2 regions of the Paenibacillus sp. E222 genome follow, and region 1 is predicted to be linked to the other one. Evidence: riboswitches for the same ligand, from Rfam matches in the RefSeq annotation. Region 1 holds a riboswitch; the other holds the start of a gene.
The links. Region 1 has a riboswitch for glycine ahead of gcvT (glycine cleavage system aminomethyltransferase GcvT). Riboswitches for the same ligand answer to the same signal wherever they lie in the genome.

Region 1 (16,318 bases):
GCAATTTTCTGCGACTGGGCGGTTATCTGACTCAGCGATACAACAGATACATACAACCAGCCATTAAGTGGGGACTGCCTGTAGCTAACCGCCACCTGGCTTCCTTCCACCTCTGCGCTGAAGAAACCCTCCGACTGTCCCGTCGTTTGTACCTTTTCGTGGATTTCCTGATTCAGCGTGTCGTATTTCCCATCTTGTTCTGTATCGTTGAGAAAATATTTCTGCTCCCGATCAAGGACGTACATATCCCCTGAATTCGGATTTCGGCTTAGAAATGTACTTAGCTCTGTATCGGCTATGTCTATAACCAGAAATCCCTTGGGTTTCACATTCGTTGGTATCATCGGAATCTTGAATACCATGCTGACCACGTTGTCGGATGAAATAAGGGTAGGCGAGTGTTCTGGTGTCGCTTCACCAACTTCCGCCGATCCCGACACACTTTCTTTGGTTGAACTCACATTTTGCGTTACCCAGAACAGGCTGTTTGTATATTTCAAATAAGAGCCTATCCGGTCCCGAATACTGAAATCATCCAATTTTCCAAAGGATCGCATCGAAACAACCCAGTCTTCATCCAGATTCACAAGGTAGGCCTGATCGATATTTGTAACCGATTGCAGATTATTAAATCCGGAAGTCAGATCACGAATTTCCTGAAATTCGCTGCTGTCCAGCGGTTTTTTCATCGCTTGTAATACCAAGGGAGAATTCACATATTGGATGGACGATAATTGCAGGCTGCGCAATACTTGTTCTACCCGCATTTGGGTCTGATGCAGAATCTGCAAATTACTCTCCCGCACCTTCTGCTCAATGTCACGTGAAGCAATCGAATAGGAGACTGAACCAATAACAATGACCGGAAGGGCTCCGAGAATCATCGTAAAACAGAGCAAACGCAGCAGGTATTTAGGCAAATAGAGCATCCTCCTTTGTGCATTTTGCGTGATTTGAACGAGAACGATTTCGAAATCACTTCCCGATCGAATGCAAAACGTATGTATAATATCGCTTTCATTGGATTAATTTACTATTGTTATTTTAAAACCCATTGTTATTCAAGTCCACTATTTATTCTTGAAGGTTGACTTCAAGGCAATTTCCAGTTTATATTGAATGCATATTCCTCAATCAAAGGAGAGATTTTGATGTCGGTGAGCGTTCTTAACTAACAAGTTTCATATTCAGGAGTTTGGCCTTCGATTCACTTGTGCCTTGTGGCATACGTGTGTTTCATGATGCGCCATTACCCTGTACTTAGTTAAGAACAGCGGATATCATAAATCGCCTCCGGGATTGTACTTGTCCGGGTCTATTTCCGCGCTGTGTTCAGCGTGGATTTTTTTGTATAGACCTATAACGGGCCCTACTTTCCCGTACGTTAAGGGCGGAGAATGACGTTTGTTCATTCTCCGCCCTTTTTGCGTTTTCCAGGAATATGTTCCATCGCTTTAACCGAAATTCCATTTTATATCCAAGGAGAGATCAAGCATGAATGAAAAAACGTTAACCAGTCTGGGTTATCTCCAAATTCAAAAAAACGTTGCCGCCTGTGCCCTATCCTATTTAGGCAAACGTTACGCAAGAGACATGAAGCCAATGGTGGACGCTCCTCTGATTCAAATGCGTCTGGAAGAGACCGCTGAAGCGGCTGCTTTGATTCGTAACGGCGCCAGTGTGCCCATTCCATCACTGGATGGCATGGAGACCATTATGGATCTGCTAGGTACCGGTTATTTATTTACGGAACGTGATTTCAGCCATCTTGCCCAGTTTCTGCGCAGCTGTGCACAGCTGATGAAATACATGGAAGGCAAATCCGAAGTGGCACCCACAGTAAGTCGCTACGCTTCATCCATGATATGGATGGAATCCCTGCTGAGCGAGATTGAACGCTGTATCCATAGTGGACGCATTCAGGATCAGGCGAGCAAGGAGCTGATACGTATTCGTAAAAAAATGACGGTGAACGAGGAACGAATGAAGCGCAAGCTGGATTCGCTAATAAGCAAACACCGCTCCATCATGCAGGAAAATGTGATTAGTCAGCGTGGTGGAAGAACAGTGCTGCCCATTAAGAAAGAATTCCGCAAACACGTTAAAGGCAGTGTGCTGGATGAATCGGGAAGTGGCCAAACCGTATATATTGAACCTGCTGAATTAGTAGGTCTGCAAATGGAGCTGGCTTCACTGCAAGCCGAGGAATCACGGGAGGAGATGAAAATACTCGGTGACTTAACCTCTCTTGCAGAGTCTTATAATCGAGAAATCTCACTAAACACGGAAACGGTAGGAATTCTGGATTTCCTGTTCGCCAAAGCGAAATATGCGGCGACCATGGACGGACGGACTGTACGTGTCAATGCCAATGGACGGGTTCGGCTTCATCATGCCCGCCATCCGTTTATGGGCGCATCCATGGTTCCGCTTGATTTTGCAATTGGTCAGACGTATTCCTCACTAATCATTACAGGGCCGAATACGGGTGGCAAAACGGTTGCACTCAAAACATTGGGTCTGCTGACATTGATGATGCAATCCGGTCTGCTTGTGCCTGTCGCTGAAGATGGCGAGATGGCCGTGTATCATGAAATTGCTGTGGATATCGGTGATGGACAGAGCCTGGAGCAAGCACTTAGTACCTTTTCTGCACATATTCGCAACATGATTGGCATCCTGGAGCAAGCCGATTCATCGACGCTTGTGCTTATTGACGAGATGGCCTCCGGTACCGATCCCGGTGAGGGAGTGGGACTCTCGATCGCCATGCTGGAGGAGCTGCACAGCCGTGGAGCTACCGTTATCGCTACAACCCATTTTGGGGAAATCAAACATTTTGCTGCAGCCACGCCTGGATTTGAGAATGCAAGAATGGAATTCGATACGGTCTCTCTTCAACCTCTTTATCGATTGCGGATCGGAGAAGCCGGGGACAGCTATGCCTACTCCATTGCACTGAAATTGGGTATGCCACAGCGCATTATTGAGCGATCCAAGCTCATCTCAGATCAGGGTGTCCCGCAAAGTGTCTCTTCCATCTCCTCTCCATCCGTGCCTAATGTAAGTTCAACGTCATCACAAACAAACAGCACGGTTGAACAAGAACGATTGAATGAAACAAGGAACATGATGAAACCTGTCAGTCCGCCCGTACAGACTGGAACAAAAAAGAAATTTGCTGATCGGCCTGAAACATTAGAACCCACCGCCCCTGTTAAAGCATTCCGAAAAGGGGATCGCGTCTATGCAGCTTATCTGAACCAGTCAGGCATCGTCTGTGATGTGGAGGACAGTCGCGGAAATATCGGAGTCATGCTGCGTGGACGTAAAGTCAAAATTCACAAGAAACGCCTGACTTTGCATATTTCTGCACAGGAACTTTATCCGGGCGACGACTATGACCTCGACATCGTGCTGGAGACCAAAGAGAACCGCAAAAAACGCAAACTGATGAGTCGCAAGCATGTGGAAGGATTGAAGATTGAATTGCCCCCTGAAGAATAACCACAGGATTGATATAATGGATTGAGTTGCTATACTTGAATAAACCTGTCGATCGTTCGTGGTTAGAAATTTATCGGGGAAGGAAGACTCGTATGTCTGTTGAGCAGGATACAAAGAAAGTCACTCCAGAAGTTCTTGTATGTCCTTTATGCGGTGAGGCCAATGGTTGCTCCTATGCCGCTGGTCGTCCTCATTCAGAATGCTGGTGTAACCGGGCTGTGTTCCCAGAAGGGGTATTTGACCCCATTCCGGCAGAACAGCGCAGGAAGTCCTGCATCTGCGAGGCATGTCTGGATACGTATAAAAAGAAGAAAGAGCAAAATAAAGAGCCCCACAGTTAACCCTGTGAGGCTCTTCTTCTATCGATATGATTTTGTATTGAAATACAGACCGTTACTTCTGCATTTGTTGATAATGCGCTACAGCCTGCTTCAGTACAGGATGACTCTCATCCATGGACGTATACTGGCTGAGTGCTGCTTCAATCCCTTTTTGCTGGATCGTAGTCTGGAGTTCCACTGCTTCTGGGTCTTCGGAAATGTCAAACTTGCAAGCAGCCGCCATACCCATTGCCAAATGTGTTGTCTCCGTTCCATACTCGTAAGCCTGGAGAGCCGGGCGAACCAGACGATCATTCGGGGACAGTTTCCGCAGCGGCGAACGTCCTACACGAGTTACTTCGTCCGTCAGATGCGGGTTAACGAACCGTTCCAATATTTTGGCAATGTACAACTGATGATCGTCGGCATTGAATCCAAAACGCTTCACCAAAACAGCTCCGGTTTCCTGCAAGGCACCATATACGATGGATTTGACTTTTTCATCGGCAATAGCCTTCTGAATCGTATCATACCCGTTCACATATCCAATATAGGCAGCAATACAGTGTCCGGTGTTTACGGTAAACAGCTTCCGTTCGATATAAGGCTCCAGATCATCCACATACATTACACCCTCAACCGGTTTGAATGCAGGGGCCATTTGTGAACGGTCAACAACCCATTCATAGAAAGGCTCTACCTGTACATGCAATGGATCTTCATGATGCTGAATCGGCACAATCCGATCCACGGCAGAGTCCGGGAAATACACGTACTGATCCGCAAGCTGGCGAGTACGCTCATCAAGTAGACCATATACATGTTCTTTCAGCTGCGTGCTGGCTCCAATTGCATTTTCACAGGCAATAATGTGAAGGGGCTGGAAGACATCACCTGTTCCCAGTCTGGATGTAAGTCCTTTTGCAATACCCGGAGCAATATGTTTCAGAATGTTCACACCCACAGCGGTTGTGATCAGTTCAGCTTCTGCAACGTTCTGAGCAACAGTATCCAGATTGGTTCCATCGATTGCACTCACACCGGTAACTGTCTCCAGATCCTTGGCCTCGTTAGCCAGTTCAACCGTATACTCTCCACGCTGCTCTAGAGCCTTAACCAGCTCCTGGTTAACGTCCGAGAAAACGACATTGTAGCCTGCACGGGACAGAATCAACCCGATAAAGCCACGTCCAATATTACCTGCTCCAAAGTGAAGGGCCTTCATAGTTCCATTTCGCTTTCCAAAATAGTGATGACTTCTTCAGCGGTTTGAGCATGACGCAAAGCTTCCATGTTCTCTTCCTCGGCACAGATGACTGCGATGCTGGTCAGGATCTCCATATGTTCTCCACCTTGAGCAGCGATACCAATGACCATATACGCTTTCTCTTCCCCAAAATCAACACCTTGCGGGAACTGAATCACCGATATACCTGTGGACAAAATGAATGATTTGGATTCCTTCGTGCCATGTGGAATTGCAAGTCCGTTGCCGACATACGTGGAGACAATCTCTTCACGCTCCAGCATTTTGTCAATGTATTCAGCGGTGATATGTCCCGCATCTTTCAAAATTTGACCTGCCATACGAATCGCTTCGTATTTGTCCTGAGCCGTTGCATTCATGATGACTTTATCTTTAGTTAACACACTCATGTTTGAATACCTCCAATTTCGGTTTTGCTGCGGTAAAATCCCGCAAGTTCTTGGGACAAGTAATGAATAAGATCATCCCGGTTGCCTTTTTCAAGTAAAGTGATCATTTCTTCCTGCAACAATAGTGCACTGATCTCACTCAGTACCTCCAAGCTTTCCTTCGATAACTGTCTGGGTCCTAGCATCAAGAGCACATGGCTGACACCTGTCGGGTCTTCCGTCGTGCGTAGAAGCGGCTCTGTCAGTTGGAACAGTGTAATGGATGGACTGTGAATGCCATCACTGCGTGTATGAAACAAAGCGAGGGAAGTCCCAGGAATTTTCTGGCTTCCAATCGCTTCACGCTCCTCCAGCAGCCTGGCAATCTCTTCTGGATTATTTAACACACCGGATTGATGTAAAACACTGCACATCGCGTAGGCCGTGTCAAAAAATCCGATCTCCTGATTATCCAACGGGAACACCTGAAACTTGCCGATAATCTGTACGATTTCAATCAGGGTTGCTTCCAGTCCAACTGGATCGGCAATTCGTCCTATTGTCCTTAACTCAGCTTCAGGTGGGGGGCTATGTTCCCGCTGAAGCGTCGTTGTCCTGATGAAGTGCCTTAAACGTTCACTTTCTTCTGCCGTCAGCAGTGGACTCACCTTGTAGTATTGATGTTTATCCATCGGCAGATCCACAGTAGAGAGAACCAGATCATATTCCGTCTTCGGTATACGTGCGGCTTCATACCAGGACACACTGTCCACAATCCGAATCTCGGGAATTTCCTTGGACAGACGGCTCGATAACATCCGTGAAGATCCGATCCCACTCGTACAGACGACGACTGCTCTGATCTCACGTTTCAGCACACGCAGCCGTTCAATGGAAGCACCGAAGTGCATCACCAAAAATCCGATCTCCTCGTCCGGCACATCCGTATGGGGCCAAGCCTCTCGCACCGCTAACTTTACATCCTCAAACAGTGATTCATAATCCTTGCGGATCTGTTGAAGCAGCGGATTACGGATGAGCTGCCGCCCATCCATTCGTTCCAGCACCGGCTCCATATGGGCAATCAGACCTTCACGGAGCATACGATCCTCATGGAACGAATAATGAGTTTTCTGCTGCATCCGATCTGTGAGGGAACGAACCATGTCAAGTAAGACCAGATCGTCTACGGGCAGCAGACGCGAGGAATGAATCGATTGCGCGATTTCAATCAGCAGCCTGTGAAAATAAGCCTGCTCCTCGCTCACAAACTCCAGCCCAAGTTGGGCAGATAGAACACCGCACAGTCTGGAAGCTAAATATTCCGGCACCTTCTGCTCACCATGTAGAGGCATTCCAACGTCTTTTTTGTCCTGTTGAGTACCCCGACCTATGCCAAAGCCTTTGCGAATCCGCACAACCGCTACAGACAATTGGATCAGCAGCTTCATGTATTGACGCTCCGGTATATTTTCCAACCACTCAATATCCGGCTGCCATAATGCATTTTCGACCGTAAGTACATCCTCATGCCCTATCATTTCCAGAAGCTTGCTGTTTACTTTGGAAACTCCATGCTCCGCTTGTCTACCGAACAAATCGGATTCATCCAGATATTCAAGAGCAAGCGCGGAAATAGCCATGCGATGAGCCAGCTCGCTTCCATTGATTTTGACCCCGTATCCACGCCTGCGAACCAACTTCAAGCCAGCCAGCTGAATGCGCGGCTCCAGATCGTCCAGATCATTGCTTGCCGTCGACACGGTTACCTTCAGATCTGAGGCCAGCGCAAGCAGCTTCACAGGCTCGGCTTCATCCAGCAAAATACAAAGCATGAAGAGTTTACGCTCTTCGGGCGTAAACTCCACATATTCGTTAAGCTCAAGTTGTTGACGCAATACGGCCAAATCATCGGAACCGGGATCAATTCGAACCCCGGTTCCCGATTTTTTTTCCAATCTCATACCAAGGGGCTCAAGCCATTGTTCAATCATCTGCAACTCCCGATGTACGGTACGAGTGCTTACTTTGACCGCAACAGCTATATCGCCAGCAGTTACCTCATGCGGATGCTCCAGCAGGAACTCCACGATTTCACGCTGTCTCCTTGTAATATTACTCATCAGGAGTCGGATTTGAGGCGCTCCACCAGTGCCTCATATTCAGGACTCTTCAGGAAGTTATCGATGGAAATATGCTCTGCATTTGGAGCCACGGATTTGGCCCGGTCAGTCAATGTTTTCTGTGTGATGACGATGTCGGCATCTTGTGGAATCTCACTGATCGCCGTATTGGTTACAGCAACATCCACACCGGCTGCCTTCATTTTCTTGCGCAGAATGGAGGCCCCCATGGCACTCGAACCCATCCCTGCATCACAGGAGAATACAATTTTATTGATATCCGTTTTTACTGCCGAAGAAGCAATATCGGCTGCACGGTCAGCTTCCCGATTGTCTTTATCAACAGTGAGGTTGCCTGTTTTGCCCTGATTTTTCATATCCTTCATGCGGTTGGACGCACTGTCCAGATCTTCGTCGTCCTTCTGTTTACCTGTTTTGAGCAGTATGGATGCTACGAGGAACGAGATGATTGCAGCTACGGCTACCCCTGCAAACATGCCAAGATATCCACCCTTAGGTGTTAACAACGAGTATGCAATGATGCTTCCCGGTGACGGTGCTGACACCAAACCAGCTCCAGTCAGCATGAAGGTCAATGTACCCGCTACACCACCAGCCATTGCAGCCAGAATCAGTATCGGTCTCATCAGAATGTAAGGGAAATAAATCTCGTGAATCCCGCCAAAGAAATGGATGATTACAGCACCTGGAGCGGAAGATTTGGCTGATCCGCGACCGAAGAAGCAGTATGCCAGCAAAATGCCGAGTCCAGGTCCTGGATTGGATTCAAGCATGAATAATACGGATTGACCCAGTTCTCTTGCTTGATCCGTACCAATTGGCGTCAAAATCCCATGGTTGATCGCATTGTTCAGGAATAATACTTTTCCTGGCTCAATGATCAAATTGACCAGCGGGAGAAGTCCAGCATTCATCAAAGCTTCTACCCCGGCCGATAACACCTTGCTAATTGCTTCAACAAAAGGCCCGATGCCTTTAAGGGCTAGAAGGGCCAAAATCCCACCAATAATACCAGCGGAGAAGTTGTTAACCAGCATCTCAAACCCTGATTTGATTTTGCCATCAACAGCCTTGTCAAATTTTTTAATGACCCAGGCTCCCAATGGTCCGGCTATCATGGCTCCAAGGAACATTGGAATGTCACTGCCGACAATAACCCCGATGGTCATAATTGCACCGACTACACCACCACGTTGGCCGTGTACCATGGTACCGCCTGTGTAACCGATAAGCAAAGGCAGCAAATATTTGATCATTGGATCAACCAGCAATGCAAAATCTGCGTTAGGGAACCATCCTTTTGGAATGAACAATGCCGTAATTAGACCCCAGGCGATAAATGCACCCATGTTTGGCATAACCATACCACTCAGGAAACGTCCAAACTTCTGAACGCCGACCCGTATTCCTCCGCTTTTCTCGGACTTTGCGTCCACTGAACTCATACTGAAAACCTCCTCAACATATTAAACCTTAATTCCACTGAATTTTGACAACGATGATCCAGACGAACAAAGGTACAAATCTGCAATAAATCTTAATTTACAACCATATCGTAAATGAAAACGGTATCTTCTACAACGAAATGAAAACCTACTTCCGTCATGAACGTTGATGACAAGATTTAAATTTAAAGGATTTTCTAACGTTTGACCTTGTATATGGAATGGAACCTGTTATTCCCTTTCATGTATCATACCCACGAATTAGCCCATTTTAATGACAAATAAAATGGTAAATATATTCTATTTAAACGAGCCATTTCTATTTAATTTAGAAATGATATTGGAACACATTAGAGTGATAAACATTCCATCCCATTCATCATTTAACAACGGCAAAAAAGCGCAATCACCTCACCCTGTCTCAGGTGAGGCCATTGCGCCCAAGTATTCTCCGAATAAGCAGTGTCACTATCCGGATCTATAAACAATCATTTCATTTTTTTCAAGCTAAACGGACTTTTACATCAAGCTATAGCTCTCGATCCAACCAATGAATTATACCTTCATATTATTCCGTATGTTTACGATACGCATCCGCATTCATCAATGTGGATAGCGCTGCTGTCAGGTCGCCTTCAACACGAATCTCGATCATCCAGCCTTCCTCATAAGGAGAGTTGTTAACCAGCTCCGGGGAATCCTGCAATGCATCATTCACAGCAATAATCGTTCCACTGACAGGAGAAAACAAATCTGAAACGGTTTTGACGGATTCAATCGTTCCAATACTGTCTTCCGCTTTTACATCCGATTCCAGGTCAGGCAATTCTACAAACACAATGTCACCCAGCTGATGCTGCGCGAACTCGGTAATGCCAATACGTACGGTATCCTCCCCAACGGTCTGCACCCATTCGTGCTCTTCACTGTACAGGAAATCACTTTTCAATTCGCTCATCGATATCCGCCTCGCTTTTCATTAATGAGTGCATGCGTTTCTTTGACCTTAACCTTTTTCCCAGAACATAGCGTATGATATTTTCGATTCAAATGTCAAGATACCTCACAATTTATTTGATTTTCTTCCTTATATACCTGTAACTCAAATGGGCCCTCCCTACATATAATGGTGAATATTAGAAAAGTAAGCGCGATCTTTATAAATAGACGAACATTAAGAAATAAAATAAAAATATCATTCGGTTTTTTATTCATTTCTATGATATCGTTCTTGACATCAATAGACGATTCAGGCTTTAATGAGAGTAGTCAATGTGTTTAATTGGTCTATGCAATACCCGCGGATGAATGTAAAGGGAGAGATTACCCTTGACACCCGAATCAGGGTGTACATGCGGTAACGCCGAAGGAGTAAACCACCGACAAGCGGAGGTGAATCTCTCAGGCAAAAGGACTTTTACGGGACGCAACTCTGGAGAGCATCTATTCGCCCTGTGCGGGCGTTATGATCACCCAAGGGGAAACCTGCTGCATCAGGCGGCGGGGTAACTCTCAGGTACCAAGGACAGAGCCTAAGAATACAGCGTGCTTCTGGCATGCCGGTTCTTTGGCCTGTCCTTTTCCTTTTTCCCAAAAAAACGAAAACAGGTTATAGAGCGGCGCTGCCTATAGCGCCCTTGCCTTACTTTTATAATAAAATGTGATGCCAGATTCATTGATCCACGGTTATACACTCGGCCGGTTGACGGCCCATGACGAGGTGATTGGATGTCCGATTTGCTTAGAACCCCACTCTTTCCACTCTATCAGCAATATGAAGGCGTACGATGCATTGATTTTGGCGGTTGGGAGCTCCCGGTACAATTCAGTGGAATTCAGAAAGAGCATGAAGCGGTGCGAGAACGTGCCGGATTATTTGATGTATCCCACATGGGCGAATTCACCGTCCAAGGTGAACACGCGGAAGCTTTTTTACAGCACATGACCACCAATGATGTAACAACACTCGTTCCCGGTCAGGCCCAATACACGTTAATGTGTTATCCGGATGGCGGCGTGGTCGATGATCTGCTGATCTATAAACTGAAAGAACAGCATTATATGCTGGTCGTTAACGCCTCCAACATCGACAAGGACTGGGCATGGCTGCAACAGCACATGACGCCAGGCGTAACGATGACCAATGATTCGGATCAAACGGCGCTGCTTGCTCTGCAAGGTCCGCTGGCAGTGGATATTCTCAGAACGGTGACAGACACCGATGTGTCATCGATTGAGCCTTTCCGCTTTGTGGCAAATGCGAAGGTATGTGGCGTTACATTGCTGTTATCCCGCACCGGATACACGGGTGAAGATGGCTTTGAGCTATACGTTCCTGCAGAACAAGCCGCTGAGGTCTGGAACGGATTGATGCAAGCCGGAGAAGGTCACGGACTCGTTCCGACTGGACTAGGAGCTCGGGATACGCTGCGCTTTGAAGCCAAGCTTCCTCTGTATGGACAGGAATTGTCTGCAACCATCTCACCGCTGGAGGCTGGCGTTGGCATGTTTGTGAAGCTAAATGCAGGCCCGTTTATCGGACATGAAGCCTTGTTGCAGCAAAAAAATGATGGGCCTGCGCGCAAGCTGGTCGGCATCGAAGTACTGGAGCGCGGCATCCCTCGCCCTCATTATCCCATTTACGCCGAAGGCGTGCAGATTGGTGAAGTGACCACAGGCACCCAGTCGCCTACGTTGAAACGTAATCTGGGGCTGGCCTTGATTGACAGCAAATATGCTGCATTGGGTACCCCGCTGGAGATTGAGATTCGTGGCAAGAAACTAAAAGCCGAGGTCGTGAAGACCCCTTTTCATAAACGGACACGTGAATCAAAGACACCTACTCAAGGAGCTGATCAAGCATGAGCAAGCATCGCTACATTCCCATGACCGAGCAGGATCAGAGTGCCATGTTGGCAACCATCGGTGTGGAAACGATTGAGGATCTGTTCCATGACATTCCACAGGAGATTCGCTATCAGGGTGAACTGCCCGTTTCCTCCAAACTGGATGAATATGCACTGACACGTCATATGTCGAAGCAGGCGGGAGCCAATGCCAACTTCGAGACACACGCCAGCTTCCTGGGCGCAGGCATTTACGATCACCACGTTCCCTCTGTCATTAATCATGTCATCTCCCGTTCCGAGTTCTACACTGCCTATACACCCTATCAACCCGAGATCAGCCAAGGAGAATTGCAGGCGATTTTCGAGTTTCAATCTTACATTTGTGAGTTAACAGGCATGGCCGTAGCCAATGCCAGCATGTACGATGGTGCAACTGCATTTGCGGAAGCAGGCAATCTGGCCGCAGCAGCAACCCGCCGCAAACAGCTGATTGTGTCACGTACCGTGCACCCTGAGTCCCGTCAGGTATTGCAAGCTTACGCACACGGCCTCAATCTGGAGATTGTTGAGATTGGATATCAAAATGGAGTAACAGACTGGGATGCCCTGCAAGCCGCCGTTTCCGATGACACCGCAGCCGTCATGATCCAGAGCCCGAACTTCTTCGGCGCCGTGGAAAATGTAAAACAGGCCGCAGACCTTGCGCATGCGCACAAGAGCCTGCTCGTGGTCAGCGCCAACCCGCTATCGCTGGGTCTGCTGGAAGCCCCAGGCAAGCTGGGTGCTGACATCGTTGTTGGCGATGCACAGCCCCTTGGTATCGCCGCTTCACTCGGCGGCCCAACATGCGGATACTTCGCCGTATCCCAGGCTCATATGCGTCGGATTCCTGGCCGAATTGTAGGCCAGACAACGGACCGCAACGGCAAGCGTGGTTTTGTACTCACGCTGCAAGCACGGGAACAGCATATCCGCCGGGAAAAGGCGACGTCCAACATCTGTTCCAACCAGGCGTTACTCGCGCTGAGCGCCTCTGTCTATATGTCTATTATGGGTAAACAAGGCATGATCGACGTCGCTGATCTGAATTTGCAAAAGAGCCATTATGCCCTTAACACGCTTACCGCAATTCCAGGCGTCTCTCTTACATTTACCGCCCCTACATTCAATGAGTTTGTGATCCAACTGCCTCAAGGAACAAACGTGGAACCACTGCAACTGAAATTGCTCGATGCAGGTTTCATTGGCGGGTATGAACTTGGACGTGATTATCCAGAGCTCGCCGGACATATGCTGATTGCGGTTACGGAACGACGCAGTAAGGAAGAGATCGATGAATTCGCACGTGTATTGGAGGGATCGCTGTGACTCAGGAAACGACAACAAAGACAACGACAACATCGGCACAAGGACAATCTGAAACGGTAACCTCTATCTCCACTTCGGGCCAACCTGAAACTATCACAACAGTCACTAATCAGACTGCCTCTCCAGCACCGGAGCAATCGTTGATTTTCGAACTCAGCAGTCCGGGTCGGGTCGCTTATTCCTTGCCTGAATGCGACGTTCCCCGTCAAGCTGTGGATTCCCTGATTCCCCGGGAATTGCTCCGGTCTGAAGCAGCAGCATTGCCTGAGGTTTTTGAAGTTGACGTCATTCGCCACTACACTGCCCTGTCTCGTCGTAATTTCGGGGTAGATAACGGATTCTATCCACTGGGTTCTTGTACGATGAAATATAATCCGAAGATTAATGAGGATGTGGCCCGTTACAACGGGTTCGCCAAAATTCACCCCTATCAGCACGAATCCAGCATTCAAGGTGCACTTGAGCTGCTCTACACGTTGCAAAATGACCTTGCCGGACTAACCGGTATGGACGCCGTTACGCTGCAACCTGCCGCTGGTGCACATGGCGAATGGACCGGGCTCATGATGATCCGCGCCTACCACGAAGGCCGTGGTGAACAGCGTACAAAAGTTATCGTACCGGACTCTTCTCACGGGACCAACCCGGCAAGTGCAACCGTAGCAGGTTTCGAAACGGTAACGATCCCTTCCCGCGCAGACGGGCTGGTGGATCTGGACGCACTTCGCGCAGCTGTTGGTTCGGACACCGCAGCGCTCATGCTGACTAACCCGAACACACTCGGCCTTTTTGAAAAAGACATTCAGGAGATTGCCTCCATTGTGCACCAGGCAGGTGGCCTGCTGTACTACGATGGAGCCAACTCCAATGCCATTATGGGCATCACTCGGCCTGGCGATATGGGCTTCGATGTGGTGCATCTGAATTTGCACAAAACAATGAGTACTCCGCACGGCGGAGGTGGACCTGGTGCCGGCCCGGTTGGCGTGAAGAGCCGCTTGATTCCATTTCTGCCGAAACCGATGGTCATCAAAAATGATGAGGGTATATATGCATTGGATCGTGAAGGTGATCAATCCATTGGCCGGGTCAAAGCGTACTATGGTAACTTCGGTATTCTGGTCCGCGCCTATGCCTACATTCGTACTTATGGACCTGAAGGCTTACGTCGGGTATCTGAATGTGCGGTGCTCAATGCCAACTACATGATGGCTCGTCTCGCACCTTACTACGAGATTCCGTATCCAGGCGTATGCAAACATGAATTTGTTATGTCTGGCCGGGGGTTGAAGCAGTACGGTGTACGTACACTGGATGTTGCCAAACGATTGCTTGATTTTGGGTATCACCCGCCAACCGTGTACTTCCCACTGAACGTGGAGGAGTGCATCATGATTGAACCAACGGAAACCGAGAGCAAAGAAACCCTTGATGGGTTCATCGATACGATGATTCGTATTGCCAAGGAAGCAGAAGAGACACCTGAACTGGTACTCAATGCCCCTTATAGCACACCGGTTACCCGTCTGGATGAAACAACAGCAGCCCGTAAACCTGTATTGAACTGCGCTTGCAGTTAAAACAGTCTGACAAAAAAACGCAATTCCGATATCGGCACATATAGACACAGTAACAGCCTAGCTCTAAGCCGCTGTTGCTGTGTCTTCTTTTATTGATTCCGTCTGCTTAAGACAAACCTTACAATAGAAATACCGGCTCAGAACAAAAAAAGCCGGTATCTGCTATAACAACAGATACCGGCAAAATCGCTGCACGACTGCAGCTTTTTTATCGGAAAAAGAAACCCTTAAAATCGGGTGGAAACCCCGTAAAATTACATTACGCTTGAATGCTTTGAACCAATTCAACGACTTGTTCAGCCGTTTGCATATCCAGTGCTTTGGCAGCAAGTTCTTGCATGTCTGCACGGGACAGCTTGGTGATCTGACTGCGAGCTGGCAGAATGGATGTTGCGCTCATGCTGAACTCATCCAGTCCGAGACCGAGCAGCAATGGAATTGCTGTTTCGTCTCCGGCCATCTCTCCACACATGCCAACCCATTTGCCTTCACGGTGCGCTGCATCAATTACCATTTTAACCAAACGCAAGATAGCAGGGTTGTATGGTTGATACAGATACGACACACGCTCGTTCATACGGTCAGCAGCCATGGTGTATTGAATCAGATCGTTCGTTCCGATACTGAAGAAATCCACTTCTTTGGCAAATTGATCTGCCAGAACCGCAGTCGAAGGAATTTCGACCATGATTCCCAGTTGGATGCTGTCTGAAACAGCAATACCTTCAGCAACCAGCTTTTCCTTCTCTTCGAGCAGGACAGCTTTGGCTTCACGGAATTCACCCAGTGTTGCGATCATTGGGAACATAACACGCAGATTACCATGTACACTTGCACGCAGCAATGCACGCAATTGAGTACGGAAAATGTCCAAACGGTCCAGACACAGACGAACTGCGCGGAAACCGAGGAATGGATTCATTTCTTTTGGCAGATCCAGATATGGAAGCTCTTTGTCTCCACCGATGTCGAGTGTACGAACAACAACAGGTTTGCCTTCCATTTTTTCCAGTACAGCCTTATAAGCATTATACTGAATGTCCTCAGAAGGAAGCTTGTCTCTGCCCATGTACAGGAACTCGGTACGGTACAGGCCTACAGCCTCGCCGCCATTCTCCAGAACACCGGCAACATCATTCGGTGTACCAATGTTGGCTGCCAGTTCCACATGAACGTTGTCCACCGTTACCGTTGGCTCGTCACGCAGTTTTCTCCACTCGGCACGTTGTGCATCGTACTGTTCCTGTTTGGAGCGATACTCAGCAATCACATCATCCGTTGGATTAACCAGTACGTGACCGTCCAAACCGTCAACGATAATCATATCACCTTGTTTCGCTTGAGCCAGAATGTCCTTGGTTCCAACGACAGCCGGAATTTCAAGTGAACGAGCCATGATCGCGGAGTGAGAAGTACGTCCACCAATATTGGTTGCGAAACCTTTAACATATTGACGGTTCAGTTGAGCCG
Region 2 (16,318 bases), 2.2 Mb from region 1:
GAATATCGTATCTGCGGATTATTTCGGTATTACATTTGTGGAGTATGCGGTGCGGATGATTGTGCCTAATCTCTTTTCCATCGTGGCGAGTACGGGGATGTTGTTCTTGTTTTATCGTAAAAACATCCCGCTCCGCTACGATATCTCTGCAGCACGTGATCCACGGGAAGCCATTCGTGATCCGCGGATGTTTCGCATCGCCTGGTTTATGCTGGTGCTGCTGCTCGTGGCCTATGCTTCCAGTGAGTTTTTGCCGATCCCCGTATCGGTTATCGTCGGTGCAGTAGCTCTTTTGTTCGCCATATTGGCGAGAAAGAGCGAAGCCGTGGACCTGAAACGCGTAATCAAGGAGGCCCCATGGTCCATTGTCGTGTTCTCGGTCGGTATGTACATCGTGGTGTATGGGCTGCGTAATGCCGGATTAACCGATCACCTGAGCCGCTGGCTTGATGCCATCGCAGAGCAAGGTCTGCTGGCTGCCTCAGTGGGAATGGGCATGATCGCAGCAATATTGTCATCTGTAATGAACAACTTGCCCACCGTGTTAATTAACGCACTCGCGATTCAGGGTGCACACACCGAAGGCATTGTGCGTGAGGCGCTGATCTATGCCAATGTGATTGGTTCGGATCTGGGTCCCAAAATGACGCCGATCGGCTCACTTGCCACATTACTGTGGCTGCACGTGCTGTCCCGCAAAGGTGTGAAGATTACATGGGGATATTATTTCAAGGCAGGCATCATCTTAACCATTCCTACCCTATTAATTACCTTGGCCGGATTAGCGTTATGGCTATGGATATTGGGTTAGTAAAATCGCATTTTACATTAACAATCATCAAATGATCCAATATATTGTAAAAAGCTGCTCTCACACGCTGGTATTACCTACTAGCTATGAGGCAGTTTTTTTGTTTCTTCTATAGAAGAAACAAATCCTCTTTCTTCATTATGCATTTACACTAAGGCCAGCCTTCTATAGACTGGCCTTCTTTTTGCCATCCCCCAGGCTGAGGATTAAAATGCCTGGGACACAACCAGCGCTGACACAGCGCAGGGAACGGAACGATGGTGTAAAAGCGAAACGTATTCTGTGTAAGAATTTTAATTGTAAGAAAAGATCAAAATGATCATTTATTCTTAATGGGTAGATAAAATACGTAACGTAGTGGAGGGGACGGAATCGATTCTGAAGAAGCGGCAGCGTTCGCCTTTGTCTCCGAGTTTTAACATTATACATATCAAATCAAAAAAAATTGGAGACAACAGCGATCGGAAGAACGATCCGTAACCGGAACGGCCACTCGAAAGTATTAGCGACTTATTCATTATGTGATGAAAAACTGGACACAATACGGATTGAAACAACGTCCGTTCACGAAGCGGTCACTTCAGCGCAATTTGTCTCAGGTAAATTTCAATCCACAGTAAACATTTTTAACATTGCGTTTACAAAACATTGATTTTGAGATGACATAACGAAACTACAATGAATAAAGAGTTGATGGTGAACAAAAATAAAAGCCAAATCACCGTCACTAAATTGGGGGAGGAAAACAAAACATGTTTAAAAAGTTGCCGTTCATTTTGATGACCTTAACGTTCGTACTGGTTCTCGCAGCATGCGGATCGAAAAATGACGCTGGTACAGAGGGAAGCAATAATTCCACAGGAGAAACTGCTACTGAACTTAGCGGTAACATTCTGGCTGTTGGTTCAACAGCACTGCAACCTCTGGTAGAGCAAGCTGGACAAAAATTTATGGCAGTTGATGAATATAAGAACGTAACAGTACAAGTGCAAGGCGGCGGTAGTGGTACTGGTTTGACACAAGTATCCGACGGACAAGCTACAATCGGTAACTCTGACGTATTTGCAGAAGAGAAAATCGATGACGCAGCAAAAGTAAGCGAATTGAAAGATCACCAAGTGGCTGTTGTAGCCATCGCTCCAGTAAGCAACAAAGATGCAGGTGTACAAGATTTGACGAAGCAACAACTGATCGACATTTTCTCTGGTAAAATCACAAACTGGAAAGATGTTGGCGGTAAAGATCAAGCTATCGTTATCGTAAACCGTCCTAGCAGCTCCGGTACTCGTGCAACATTCGAGAACTTTGCACTGGGAACAAAAGTTGAAGATATCCAAGGTTCTATTCAGGAAGATTCCTCCGGTACAGTTAAAAAGCTCGTAGCTGAAACGCCAGGCGCAATTGGTTATCTGGCTCTGTCCTACCTGGATGACAGCCTGCAAGTTTTGAAATACGAAGGTGTAGAAGCAACAGTTGAGAACGTAGAAGCAGGAACTTATCCGGTATGGGCTTACGAGCACATGTACACTAAAGGTGACCCGGATGCAGCAACAAAAGCATTCCTTGACTACATCTTGAGTGACGAAATTCAACAGAAAGATGTGACGGAGCTTGGTTACATCCCAGTATCCGGCATGAAAGTAAAACGTGACGCTGCAGGCACTGTGACTCAATAATCTTTGAACTTGCGCATACAGCGAGAGAGGCGGACCCAGGTCCTGCCTCTTTGCGCGGTTTGCTCTGGAATAATCCCATATTTATGAATTCTACTATAGAAGGATGGTTGTTATGGAACAGACCGAAGGGGGAACGGTAATGAACAACAAGTTGAAACCGCGCCGGCCCTTGAGAGAGAAGCATTATTGGGAAGAGTGGACGGGACGGATCTATACGTCGATTTGTGTCGTTTTCCTGATCGTTGTCATGTTTTCCATCGTTTATTTTGTAGCGTCCAAAGGCTTGTCGACCTTTTTCCAGGATGGCGTAAGTTTGCGCGAATTTATATCCGGAAAAACGTGGAACCCAACGGGGGAACCTGCTGCCTATGGAGCGTTGCCGTTCATTACCGGTTCATTCATAACAACATTGCTTGCAGCTCTGATTGCAAGTCCGCTTAGCTTGTGCGCAGCGCTCTTCATGACCGAGATTGTACCAGGTAAAGGTAAAAAGATATTGCAACCTGCGATTGAATTGCTGTCCGGTATCCCTTCCGTTGTGTACGGGTTTATCGGTCTCAGTGTGATCGTTCCATTGTTGCGCAGCATGTTTGGCGGAGCCGGCGTCGGGATTGCAGCCGGATGTTTGGTTCTGTCTGTTATGATTCTGCCTACCGTAACTAGCATTATGGCAGATGCATTGTCTGCACTGCCGAAAGGTCTGCGTGAATCATCCTATGCGCTGGGGGCAACTCGCTGGCAAACGATCTACCGTGTCATTATCCCGACGGTTCTTCCAGCTTTGCTGACAGGGATTGTACTGGGCATGGCACGCGCATTTGGTGAAGCTCTGGCCGTACAGATGGTCATCGGGAATGCCCCGCATGTACCGACATCATTGCTCGAATCGGCTTCAACATTAACGAGTGTAATCACCCTGAGTATGGGTAACACCACGATGGGATCTGTTCATAATAATGCACTGTGGAGTATGGCGCTTGTCCTGCTGGTGATGACCTTTGTCTTCGTCATTCTGGTTCGCCTGCTTGAAAGGAGGAACCGGGTATGAAAATGAAGGCTAAAACGGTAGATAAAGTTGCCACTTCCATTATCGTTGTTCTGGCCCTGTTCATTGTTGTTCTCTTGCTCGGTTTGCTTGGCTTCATTCTGGTACGTGGGATTGGGCAGATTAACTGGCACTTCCTGACCAGTGCACCACAGCTGCTCAAAGGTGGTGGCGGGATTGGACCGCAATTATTCAACTCGATCTTCCTGCTTGTTCTGACCCTGATTATTACGATTCCGCTCGGATGGGGCGGCGGTATTTATATGGCTGAGTACGCCAAGCCAGGCCGGATCACAAGCTTTATTCGACTGGTTGTCGAAGTGTTATCCTCGTTCCCGTCTATCGTTATTGGTTTGTTCGGACTCTTGTTGATTGTTAATACATTTGGTCTCGGATTCTCCCTTCTATCGGGTGCTATGGCCTTGGCAATATTCAATCTTCCACTCATGGTGCGGACAACGGAGCAGGCGTTCCGGGCCGTTCCGAAAGAGCAGAAGGAAGCGGGTCTTGCACTCGGATTGTCCAAATGGAAAATTATTACCTCCATTCTGCTGCCTGTGGCATTGCCAAGCTTAATCACGGGTACGATCCTGGCATCAGGACGGATCTTCGGTGAAGCAGCAGCCCTGATGTTCACAGCAGGTATGAGTAGTCCGCCGCTGGACTTCACGGACTGGAATCCAACAAGTCCAAGGTCTCCGATCAATCCATTGCGTCCGGCAGAGACGCTGGCCGTGCACATCTGGAAAGTAAACAGTGAAGGCATTGGCCCGGATTCCAAAGAAATAGCAGCTGGCGCTTCAGCCGTGCTTGTACTTCTCGTACTGGCGTTCAATCTCAGTGCACGCTGGATCGGTCGGGTGGTTTACCGCCGCATGACAGCTTCGAAATAAGGAGGAACCAACATGGCCATACCTTTTGGTACGGAACAGTTAAGCATATATTATGGGCATTTTCAGGCCGTTAAACAGATCAGCCTGACGTTTCCCGAAGCCAGTGTAACGGCACTCATTGGACCATCCGGCTGTGGTAAATCTACGTTCCTGCGGTCGCTCAACCGGATGAATGACGAGATTGCCGGTTCCCGCACGGAGGGACATATCTGGATGGATGGCAATGATCTGAATGAGCCAGGCACAGATGTAATCAAACTTCGCCAGAAGATTGGCATGGTGTGGCAGAAGCCGAATCCTTTTCACAAGTCCATTTACAATAATATCGCGTTTGGCCCCCGCTACCGCGGTATCAAGAGCAAGAAGGCATTGGATGAAATTGTGGAAAAAAGCTTGCGCCGCGCTGCGCTCTGGGACGAAGTGAAGGACAGACTGAATGAATCTGCCCTGGCCCTTTCGGGTGGACAACAGCAGCGGCTTTGTATCGCGCGCGCGTTGTCGGTTGATCCACAGATATTGCTGCTCGATGAGCCGGCATCTGCGCTTGACCCGGTATCTACGGGTAAAGTGGAGGAGTTGATCTCGGAGCTCAAGAAGGATCTTCGGATCGTAATTGTTACCCATAATATGCAGCAAGCGGCACGCATCTCGGATTATACGGCTTATTTTTATCTGGGAAGCATGGTTGAGCACGGAGATACGGAGCATATTTTCACCAATCCGGACAATCGTCTGACTCAGGAATATATTATGGGACGTTTCGGTTAACTGTTATATTGGATGGAGTATGAGATAGAGATAGTTTTATAGAGATACAAGGAAGCATAACACTCGGGCGAGGTCGTTCGGGAGTTATGCTTTTTTACATCTTCGTAAATATGGAATAGTTTGCCAAAGTAAAAACAATCATGCTACGATATTTGTAAACACTGCCTTTAATTTGATAAGAGAAGGAGATGTGGATTATAACTACCCATAAGATTTCCCATGACACCATGGCAACTGAAATTATCTCGCATTATTCCATAGAAAAGCCTTCGGTTTCCTTTATCCGACATAATGAAAATCTAACGTATCAGGTGGTTGATGAATCAACCGGACAGAAGTATCTATTGCGAATACATAAAGCCGCTTTTGCAAGCATGACGGGCATTCAGCATACACGACCTGCACTTGAAGCAGAGATGAATCTACTTCATGAATTACGGGCTACCAGTCCATTGCGGGTGCAGACACCCGTTCGCAATACATCGGATGAGTGGGTTACCGTCTGGTTGGACGAAACAGGAGAAGAGATCTGTTGTACTGTTCTGGAATGGATTGAGGGCAGGGATATCAAGCAGGGAGAACGTCTGACAACAGCGCAGATTCATGATTTGGGTGTACAGTTGCAGATATTGCATCAATATGGACGACGACCGAAGGAAACTCCCAAGCCGGGGGCTGGTTCATGGGAGTCTGAAAGCGGACAGCAGGTGAATGACCGTGAACAGCATGCTGATAAGACGACCATCTCAGGGGAGTATACCGATAGCGACAGCCCTACCTTGAAGCAAAAGGAAGTAAGACCAGCCTATGGCTCGATCAAAGAGAATCTGGTCATGCTGGAGCAATTGGAGGAAGGCGTTAGACGTGGCATCTTTACTCCTGAAGATTTCGATCTGATTCGCGAGACGTTTGAGAACATTAACGGGCAACTCGATACGTATCCGTATAATGCTGAGACATGGGGAATAATTCACGGGGATATTACTCGCGGCAATCTGTTAGTGACGGATCAAGGCATATCCATGATTGATTTTTGTTTATACGGTTATGGCTACTATCTGTTTGATGCCGGTGGTGCAGCTCTTATTTTCAATCCGGAGGAACGGGATGTCTTCCTATCGGGTTATACGGAGCAGACAGGACCACTAACGAAGCGTGATATTCGGTTAATGGAAGGATTCATGCTGATCTTTACGTTTGGCTATTTCGCATTCCAGATGGAGAATGAATCCAGGTACGAATGGATGAAAGAGCGAATGCATCTTATATGCAGCAAATTTTGCAGACCATATCTGCAGAATGAGAGTATTTTCTATGATTTATGATTTATGATTTATGATTTATGATTTATGATTTATAATTTATGATTTATGATTTATAATTTATAATTTATGATTTCAAGTGGGTGGGTAGCGCTATGAAGGAAATCCGTACAAAGAGAGCTGCATCAAATGGGCAGTCTGGTGGCTGGAAGCATGCCGGATTGCTGCTTAGTGGAGTGGGCATATCCAATCTGGGTGATTTCATATATATTGTGGCAATTAACCTGATGGTTTTGGATATGACACAGTCTCCAGCGGCAGTCGCAGGGTTATGGATTATCTCGCCGATTGCTTCGGTGTGTACTAAGTTTTGGTCAGGCAGCCTGATTGATCGTTATGATCAGAGGCAGTTGATGATTGGTGCTGATATGCTACGGGCATTGTTGGTGGCGATGCTCCCACTGATGTCCAGTCTATGGATGATGTACGCAGTGATGTTTCTGATCAGCATGTCCTCCTCCATATTTGACCCTTCCTCTCAGGTATACATTACCCGGCTGGTGCCTGCTGAACGGCGCAAGCGCTTTAATTCCCTACAAGCTCTGATCAGCTCAGGGGCATTTATTACCGGTCCGGCAGTTGCAGGAGTGATGCTGATATATTTATCTCCTTCGGCAGCCATTTATGCCAATGCGGCTTCCTTTGCTGCTTCTGCATTGATTCTAATGTTTCTTCCCAAACTGGGCATTGGAGAACAGAATATAGGGACAGGCAGCAGACTGACCCCTCGGATGGTAGCCCAGGATTGGAGAGCTGTACTGAGCTTTAGCCGGAAGTCGGGCTACGTGGTCGGTATATATGCTCTGTTCCAGATTATTCTGGTCGTCGGCATGTCGCTGGATGCCCAGGAAGTGGTATTTATCCGTCAGGTGATGAACCTGCCTGAATCGCAGTACGGAGCATTAATGAGTATCACCGGGATTGGTTATTTGGCAGGCTCCATGCTGGTTTGGCTGTTCGCCAAACATTTGCCGATCCGTCACATGATGGGTGGCGGTGTACTTCTGGTTGCGCTGGGTTATTTCCTGTTCGCCCGTTCATTCTCGTTTGAGCTGGCGGCGGTTGCTTTTATTCTGCTCGGTCTCTGTTCGGCACTGGCGAATACGGGCCTGGTTACCTTTTATCAAAATAATATCCCTGTGGATATGATGGGGCGAATGAGCAGTGTACTTGGACTGGTGTTAAGTGTGCTGCAGGTGGCTTCCATTTTGATTGCAGGGGTAATAGCAGAGCAGTTGTCACTTCGTATGGTATATACAGTTGTATCTGGGGTCATGCTGTTAGCTGCGTTGGGATTGTGGGTGACGAGCATGTTTCCTTCCCGAAGCAGGTATTACGATGAACCGGCGAAGTCCAAGGCGATGGTGGGGTAACAGGCAGAAATAAGGCAATTCCAGTACAGAATAATGGTTGCCTGAATACCCGAACCGTTCAGTGGAACATAACATAAATAGTATTAAACACAGATATTGGCTAATAGAAAATGAAAAATGTATACGCTTTCTAGATGAAACGCATTAACACATTCATGTGATGAAAGTTTACAGTTCATCAGTTTATCTTGTGTATAAAATGGAAAAAAGCAAATATTCACAAAGAAATCGTTAAGTTTGTTGACACTGATCTTCCTGTCGATTAATCTTAATGAGAAAGTATTAAAAACTTCAATTATCGTTCTGGTACAAGATCAGAATGGTTCCATACAGCGAATGATAGCGAGCGGGAGAGACCTGGGCATGTCGAGTAAAATGGCAGCTGTCGGGCACCGAAGGAGCAAGCTGCTGCGCACCCGGCGCAGCGGTTAATCTCTCAGGTAAATGTACCATCGTTGGACGCAACTCTGGAGAGTGCGCAAACTGCGCCACCCAAGGGGTATATGGTCAAGCAGCACGGTGTGCAGGGTGACATCACCTGTGAATACAGGGATGCATCGATTCGCCGCGCTTCTTATCATGAAACTCTCAGGTATCGAGGACAGAGAGAGGGCCTAGGGCCTTCTTCTGTCCTTTTCTCATGTCATCATTCAGTAATAAAGGAACATTATGGGTGTACGTCTGGATGAAAATGACGATTATAAATGGAGGGTTTGCGATGCGTTTTAAAGACGTTTTTTCAATTATTGGTCCGTCCATGACAGGTCCATCAAGTTCACATACGGCTGGAGCGGCAAGATTGGGGCGAATTGCTCGTCAGTGGCTGGGATGCACGCCTGAACGCGCCCGATTAACGCTGTACGGCTCGTTCGCCGATACGTATCAGGGGCATGGTACGGATCTTGCGTTGATCGGTGGCCTGCTTGATTATGTGACGGATGATCCACGTATACCGGATGCAGAACAATATGCAGAGGAAGCGGGGATGGAGGTAGAGTTTTTTACAAGCGGCCTGCCTGCTCCTCATCCAAATACGGTCAAGATTGAACTGTGGCATGGAGACCGTCAATGCTCACTAATTGGTGCTTCCATTGGCGGAGGTAGTGTATCGGTGCATGCATTGAATGATTTTCGTGTACAGATCAGCGGAGAGTTTCCCACACTTGTACTGCGCCATTCGGACAAAGCAGGGGTGCTCGCTTCCGTAACCTCCACCATCAGTTCGTCCGGGGTGAACATCGGGTACATGCAAGTGGATCGGAAAGCCCGGGATGGTGAAGCATTAACAGCGATGGAGATGGATGGTGTGCCGAATCCTGAGATGTTGAACCGTCTGCGGTCACTGGATCATATGCTGGACATTCGCGTGATTGATTTAAAGAGAGGGGTCGAGCCTGATGCGGTTTAAACATCTACATGAACTGAATACCATCTGTACAGCAGAATCCAAGACCATTGCCGAGCTGATGATCGAAGAGCAGGTTCAGGAGACGAATATCCCGGAAGCGGATGTTGTACGGCAGATGTCGGATTACTATCAGGTGATGAAGGAAGCTGTACACAAAGGGCTGACAGAAGATACGACATCACGCAGCGGTTTGACTGGCGGAGACGGCAAAAAAATGGCTGAGTACATTCGTAAAGGTGAGACTTGTTCTGGAGATGCTTCTGCACTGGCCATGGCGTATGCCCTTTGTGTATCGGAAGTGAATGCCTCCATGGGCCGGATCGTAGCGACACCGACAGCCGGTTCTTGCGGCATCATTCCGGGTGTGTTTATCAGCTCCCAAGAGCGTTTTGGCTGGAGTGACGAGCATCTGGTGAACGGTCTGTTCTGTGCGGGAGCGATTGGTTATGTCATTGCCAACAATTCATTTATCTCCGGTGCCGAGGGTGGCTGTCAGGCTGAAGTGGGTTCTGCCATCGGTATGGCCGCTGGAGCCATGGTGGAGCTGCGAGGAGGGACGCCGGAGCAAGTGGTTCATGCGGTTGGCCTCGCGTTAAAAAATACATTAGGCCTCATCTGCGATCCAGTGGCAGGCCTCGTGGAAATTCCGTGCATCGTCCGTAACGGACTGGGTGCCGTAACCGCTTTGGCTGCAGCCGACATGGCGCTGGCCGGGGTACGAAGTGCAATTCCTTCTGACGAAGTCATTGATGTCATGCTGGAAGTGGGCAGTGCGATGCCGAGCAGGCACCGTGAAACGGCCCAAGGTGGGCTTGCCCAAACACCGACAGGACGGAAAATGATGGAGAAGCTTGCTAAACCGAAGGCGAAGCGTGCTGAGCCTGAGGCTGAAGCTGAGTCCCCTGCTGAAAATAAACCAGAAGCCAAGGCATAACATCCATGAACGAACATGAACTGAATTTAACTCGTGGAGCCTGGATCATGAACGGTGATCTGTTCCCATCATAATATAAAAGCCGATACGAATTCTTCCTGATGAAGAAGCGTATCGGCTTTTTTGCTTATTCGGGGTTGCTTTCAATGCGTTGGAATGGCAAGGACACCACAATATGAAGATGCTATGCGATATCTGTACTTAGTACAGCATATCCGTATGCGGGCAACTCAACGACCAGGATTCCTTCTTCCTTGGCTGTGCGATAATTCTCGCCAAATAACTCCGTCCATTCCCCTGCGCCCGCCTCCAGCTCGACGATCGCTGTTTCTTCCGAACGATTGAACAGGATCAGAATACGCTCATTATCATCCTGTCGTTCCATCACAAGCTGGCTCCCGCCTTCACGGGCCTGCAGGAATCGAATGCTGCCTTCTGCACGCAGGGCAGGATGGGCATGACGAAGTGCAATCAGCTTTTGATAAAAGGTGAACAGCTCGCGGTCCTGCTTCGTCTCATCCCACTCCATACATTTCCGACAACCGGGATCATGCTCTCCGTCCAGCCCAATCTCGTCTCCGTAATAGATGCACGGAGTACCCATATAAGTGAATTGGAACAGCGCAGCCAGTTTCATCTTCCGCTGGTCGCCCTCACATAAGGTGAGCAGCCGTGGTGTATCGTGGCTGTCCAGCAGGTTGAATGCCACTTCGCTGGCTTGCAGCGGATAGCGGGACAGTTGTCGACCGATCGAGTTCGCGAATTGGTCGGCATGCATGGCATCTTTTACAAAAAAGCGATTTACGGCTTCCGTAAATGGATAGTTCATCGAGGCATCGAACTGATCACCTTGCAGCCAGGAGGAGGACTCATTCCATACCTCACCCAAGATATAGGCATCCGGATTCGCAGCCTTCACTACACGGCGGAAGTCGCGCCAGAACGCATTATCCACTTCATCCGCGACATCCAGCCGCCAGCCGTCGGTACCCACTTCCTTAATCCAGTATTCCGCCACCTCCAGCAAATACGCCTTCACCTCCGGATTTTCCGTGTTCAGCTTCGGCATGTGAGCTTCGAATCCAAACGTTTCATACGTAGGAATGCCATCCTTCACCTCCAGCGGGAATTCATGCACATGGAACCAGTCCTTGTATTTGGAATTCTCCCCGTTCTTCTGCACATCAACAAACGGCGCGAACGTCTTCCCGGAATGATTAAACACCGCATCCAGCAGCACCCGGATTCCGCGTGCATGGCACAGCTCAACAAGCCGTTTGACCGTATCTGCATCACCAAAATGACGATCTACTCGCAGATAATCTTCGGTATCGTATTTGTGATTGGTCGTTGCCTCGAAGATCGGTGTGAAATAAATGGCGTTAATACCCAACTCTTCAAGGTAATCCAGATGGTCGATGACGCCCTGGAGATCACCGCCGAAGAAGTTAAACGGGGTCGGCTTGCCTCCCCACGGTTCCACATGTTCCGGATTGAGGTCGGGGTTGCCATTTGCGAATCGTTCAGGGAAGATCTGATAGAAAATTGCATCCTTAACCCATGCAGGCGGTGTAAATACAGCCCCAGGGTGGATATATGGGAACTGGAACATGTGACCAGGGTCGTCGGGTTCATGGTCTTGGAAATCCGTTTCGGTCATCCAGATTTGTTCTGTGCCACTTTTCAGCAGGAAGGAATACTTCAGTCGATGATACGGAGGCTTTACTTGCCCCTCATAATAGTCGAACATGGAGTCGGATGTATATTTGGTTAAAGGAACCAGCTCTTTGGTGCGATCCCAGGCGTATTTGTCCCCAGTCAGGGCATGTACCTCGGTAAGATCATTCTTTTTGGCACGCAGACGCAGACGAATGGTATCCTTATCGTAGGCATAGGCCCAGTTCCGTTTTGGTTGATGATAGATGGCTTCCAGCAGCATGTTGAATTTCCTCCCGTCGTATACACATGTATTATGTGAGCAAGTCGAAGCATTCGATGCAGAATTATGCGAAGCGGATGATTAAGGTATAATTTAAAATAAAAGGACATCAATGATTGCGGAATCAACATTTGTACAATTTATATAAACAAGATATCTCATTATGTTTCAAATATATAATTAACCCAAAGGGTGCAGAAAGGAAACGAATACACGCATGAAAACGAAACTGTTATACATTGAAGACGATACGGAAATTGCCACCTGGGTCAGAGCCGACTTGGAGGAGCGTGGATATGAGGTGCTGTGGCTCGGAAGTGGTGAAGGTGCGGCTGAAGCTGCCGGGGGCTGTTCGTTGGTTATTCTGGATGTCATGCTGCCGGGACTGGATGGATTTACGGTAGGACAGCGACTCAAAAAGGAACATCCAGAAGTGCCCATTGTCATGCTTTCGGCCAGAACGTCCATTGACGACAAGCTGCATGGGCTTGATTTTGCCGATGATTATGTAACCAAGCCATTCCATCCCGATGAACTCGCCGCACGGATTGAAGTCCAGCTTCGAAAGGCAGGAACGGCAATCTCCGCCGATACCGTGGTGAAACTGGACCACCTGTCCATCTACGAGAAGGACCACCGGATCGTGAATGAGGAGACGGGGGAAGAAATTATTTTATCAGGTAAACAGTTTCATATCTTCGCCTACCTGCTCAGGCATATGGGCATGATTCGAACCAAGGAACAGATCTACGAAGCCGTTTGGAACGAATCTTACCTCGACGGAGACAAGACATTAATGGTACATATTCGGCATCTGCGTGAGAAGCTGGAGCGTGATCCGGCGAACCCGACTATCATTCAGACCGTTCGCGGTGTCGGGTATCGTGTGAAGAAGCCATGAGCAAAAAGGCGACGATGCGCGATTCATCCAATAGGGATAGAGGAGTGAAACGAAGCTTTCCAGGCAAACGGAAAATGCGTTTTGGACGGACCCTGATGTCCCGATATATTCTTCTGATCTTGGCAGCGGTTTTGTTTGTGCCGGTCATTCTCCCCATTACATCCATCATCTATGTGGTGGTGGTGAACAATACAAATAAAGAGAATACGGCACCTTATGGGGATAGCACGAAAATCAGTAACCTGTGGACCCGGGAATCCGAGAAGCTGGATGGGGCGACATCTGAAAAAATCAATCAACGTATGGAGCAGCTGCACCGCAAATATCCCAAATCTTCGATGTACCGTGTGGATCAAAAAGGTGAAACAGCATTTATTCTCGCTGGAGAGGATGTTGATGTATCGGAATCCACCGTGGATGGAACAACAATGACGACATTGAAGTGGACGTTGAATCATCAGACAACCGAGACCCGGATTCCTTCGATATGGAATGCAAACACCTCCCTGGAATTTATGAAGGAAGCCTCCTATCGTGATCCGCTAACGGTGGTTTCTTTTGTAGGGGGAGATAGTGAAGACAAGGGACAAGGCTTTATGGTGATTGAAGTCCCAAGATATCTTTTGCAAAAGCCGCAGAACAACTGGCCTATGGAACTCTTGTATTTGGGTGGACTGATGATGATTATCTTCCTGTTATTTATCATCATGTCGATCCTGTTCTTTGCGCGAATTCGCAAGCGGCTCATCCGGCTCCAGACGGCGATGATCACTCCGGGCAAGGAGGGTATTCCACTTCCTGTTGAGATTCGCAGATCAGACGAGATCGGGCAGCTGGAAGAATCGTTCAATGAAATGGTGCATCAGTTGACAGACAGCCGTCACCGGGAGCGGGAGGAAGAGCAGCTTCGCAAACGTCTTGTCGCGGGACTGTCGCATGATCTGCGCACACCGCTGACTGTTATTCGTGGACATATGCATTCTCTTCACAAAGAACCACTAAGCACGGCTGCGGATACTTCATTGCGTCGTATGGAAGCCAAGATGGATGACTTGAGCGGACTGATCGATAACATGTTGTCGTACAACCTGCTCACCAGCGGAAAATATACATTGAAGCTGGAACTGAAGGACGTCCTGCGAATCGTCAGAGAAACGGCAGCAGCATGGTATCCTGTGTGGGAGAAAGAGCAGTTTGAGATTGATATCGATCTGCCGGAAGAACCATTGACTTGGCAGGTGGATGAGCAGGGATTGCGTCGTGTTCTTGATAACCTGTTTCAGAATGTCATCCGCCATGCAGCGAGTGGGAGATATATTGGCATATCGACAGAACAGATCCATGGGGAGGTAGCTCTTGTCATTCAAGATAGGGGACCAGGATTGCAGGAAGATTCGGATACCAAGGGAACAGGTCTCGGGTTATCTATCGTGGATCTGCTGATTCGTGAGATGGGTCTGCGGAAGAGGGTGGACAGCTCCGAGAACGGACTGCGGGTGTGCCTCTATAGCGGCGAGGGAGCTGGGAAACCAAGGGCCTAACCTTTTTTTAAACTAAACTTAAACTTCAGGCGACTTCAGCTTTAACCTTGGAAGGTTACGATGATATCCGAGGTGATCAAACAGTGAGTAATAACATTATTCAAACCGCTAACTTATGGAAAACATACCGGGACCGTGCGGCGGTCCGTGAACTTGATTTGCATATTAAAAAGGGAGACATTTACGGCTTCCTTGGTCCCAACGGCGCTGGTAAAACAACAACCATTCGTATGCTTCTTGGCTTAATCAAGCCAACCAAAGGTGTCATCCGTGTATTCGACAAGGATATCCGCAAAGATCGCATGGACATTCTGCGACGTGTAGGGTCATTGGTTGAATATCCTTCATACTATGGACACCTGAACGCCGTGGAGAATCTGGAAACCTTGCGTCGGATATTGAATGTCCCCAAATCGAGGATTGCCGAAGTTCTTTCCATTGTGGATCTGACCCGGGATGCCAAACGTTCCGTAAAAGGTTATTCGCTTGGAATGAAACAGCGTCTGGGGATTGCAAGTGCCCTGCTGGGCGAGCCGGAGCTGCTAATTTTGGACGAGCCGACGAACGGCCTTGATCCGGCGGGCATTCAGGAGATTAGGGAATTAATCAAACGCATGCCGCTGGAGCACGGCATTACCGTCCTGGTGTCCAGCCATTTGCTGAGTGAAGTGGAACAGATGGCGAGCCGGGTCGGCATTATCCGTGAGGGGAAAATGGTCCTTCAGGATACGATTGCCAATCTGCATAGCCAGACGGGCAGTTCCATTCGACTGACGGTTTCCGAGCCGGAAGAGGCGATGAAGCTGGCAAGAGAGCAGGGACAATTCGGTCAACGTGAAGGAGCCGCGCTCACGTTCCCGTATATGGATAATAGCGCGATTGCATTGCTGGTTCGCCGATTGGTTGAGCAGGATCACGCAGTCTATCGTGTGGAAGAGCACCGTCAATCCCTGGAAGACTTGTTCATGCGAGTCATCGGTGAGGGGGCAACGGTATGACGGGCCGTGCGTTATCGTCCGATTGGCTCAAAATTCGTGGCAAAGGTATCTGGTTCCTCGTTTTCTTGGCCCCCATCGGACTGACAGCGATGCAAGCTTTGAATTTCGGGCTTCGTTTGGACTATCTGAAAGAACAGTATGGGGGCCATCTGTGGGAGAGTTTGCTGGATAATGTGGTTGTTTTTGTACCACTTGCCTTGATGCTGGGGGCGACGATCCTCAGCTCAATGATCGCAAATGTGGAACATGAACAGGGATCGTGGAAGCAATTGCTGGCGATGCCGATCTCGAGACCTGCGGTATACCTGGCCAAGTTCCTGCTCTCTTGTATGCTGCTCATCATCTCCTGTTTGTTATTAACAGCGGGAATTATTGGTCTGGGTCTGGTGCTTGGATTCAACGCGGATGAGATTCCCTGGATACATGCAATCAAGCTGGGTTTACTGCCACTGGCTGGCGCGCTTCCGGTGTTATCGCTGGAGCTATGGCTGACAATGGTAAACAAAAATCAGGCTCTTCCCGTCACGCTTGGCATTGTCCTCGCGGTAATGGGCATGTTCGCACTCAGTATCTCACCGTACTTTCCGCTTGCATGGGCACAGATGGCTTGGGCCAGCCCAACACCATTCGTGTATGTCGGTTTGGGCGTAGGTTCGGGTCTCTTGATCATGCTGCTGGGGATGCTGCACTTTAGCCGGAAGGATGTGGC

Region 2: it holds a riboswitch for glycine, as region 1 does, so the genes downstream of both, sdaAB (L-serine ammonia-lyase, iron-sulfur-dependent subunit beta) here and gcvT (glycine cleavage system aminomethyltransferase GcvT) in region 1, are expected to answer to the same signal.

The regions. Positions count from the first base shown of each region.
Region 1 is NZ_CP058552.1:2,846,869-2,863,186, reverse strand. It holds gene HW560_RS12795 (helix-turn-helix domain-containing protein) at 1-920, opposite strand, end outside; gene HW560_RS12790 (endonuclease MutS2) at 1,495-3,507, shown strand; gene HW560_RS12785 (cysteine-rich CWC family protein) at 3,600-3,848, shown strand; gene HW560_RS12780 (mannitol-1-phosphate 5-dehydrogenase) at 3,901-5,052, opposite strand; gene HW560_RS12775 (PTS mannitol transporter subunit IIA) at 5,049-5,483, opposite strand; gene HW560_RS12770 (BglG family transcription antiterminator) at 5,480-7,585, opposite strand; gene HW560_RS12765 (PTS mannitol transporter subunit IIBC) at 7,585-9,051, opposite strand; gene gcvH (glycine cleavage system protein GcvH) at 9,620-10,009, opposite strand; glycine riboswitch at 10,356-10,478, shown strand; gene gcvT (glycine cleavage system aminomethyltransferase GcvT) at 10,780-11,916, shown strand; gene gcvPA (aminomethyl-transferring glycine dehydrogenase subunit GcvPA) at 11,913-13,268, shown strand; gene gcvPB (aminomethyl-transferring glycine dehydrogenase subunit GcvPB) at 13,361-14,848, shown strand; gene ptsP (phosphoenolpyruvate--protein phosphotransferase) at 15,108-16,318, opposite strand, start outside.
Region 2 is NZ_CP058552.1:674,840-691,157, reverse strand. It holds gene HW560_RS02960 (arsenic transporter) at 1-811, shown strand, start outside; gene HW560_RS02955 (phosphate ABC transporter substrate-binding protein) at 1,564-2,487, shown strand; gene pstC (phosphate ABC transporter permease subunit PstC) at 2,627-3,535, shown strand; gene pstA (phosphate ABC transporter permease PstA) at 3,538-4,425, shown strand; gene pstB (phosphate ABC transporter ATP-binding protein PstB) at 4,438-5,193, shown strand; gene HW560_RS02935 (phosphotransferase enzyme family protein) at 5,382-6,518, shown strand; gene HW560_RS02930 (MFS transporter) at 6,611-7,888, shown strand; glycine riboswitch at 8,226-8,349, shown strand; gene sdaAB (L-serine ammonia-lyase, iron-sulfur-dependent subunit beta) at 8,607-9,296, shown strand; gene sdaAA (L-serine ammonia-lyase, iron-sulfur-dependent, subunit alpha) at 9,286-10,230, shown strand; gene HW560_RS02915 (alpha-glycosidase) at 10,415-12,169, opposite strand; gene HW560_RS02910 (response regulator transcription factor) at 12,387-13,070, shown strand; gene HW560_RS02905 (HAMP domain-containing sensor histidine kinase) at 13,067-14,611, shown strand; gene HW560_RS02900 (ABC transporter ATP-binding protein) at 14,695-15,609, shown strand; gene HW560_RS02895 (ABC transporter permease) at 15,606-16,318, shown strand, end outside.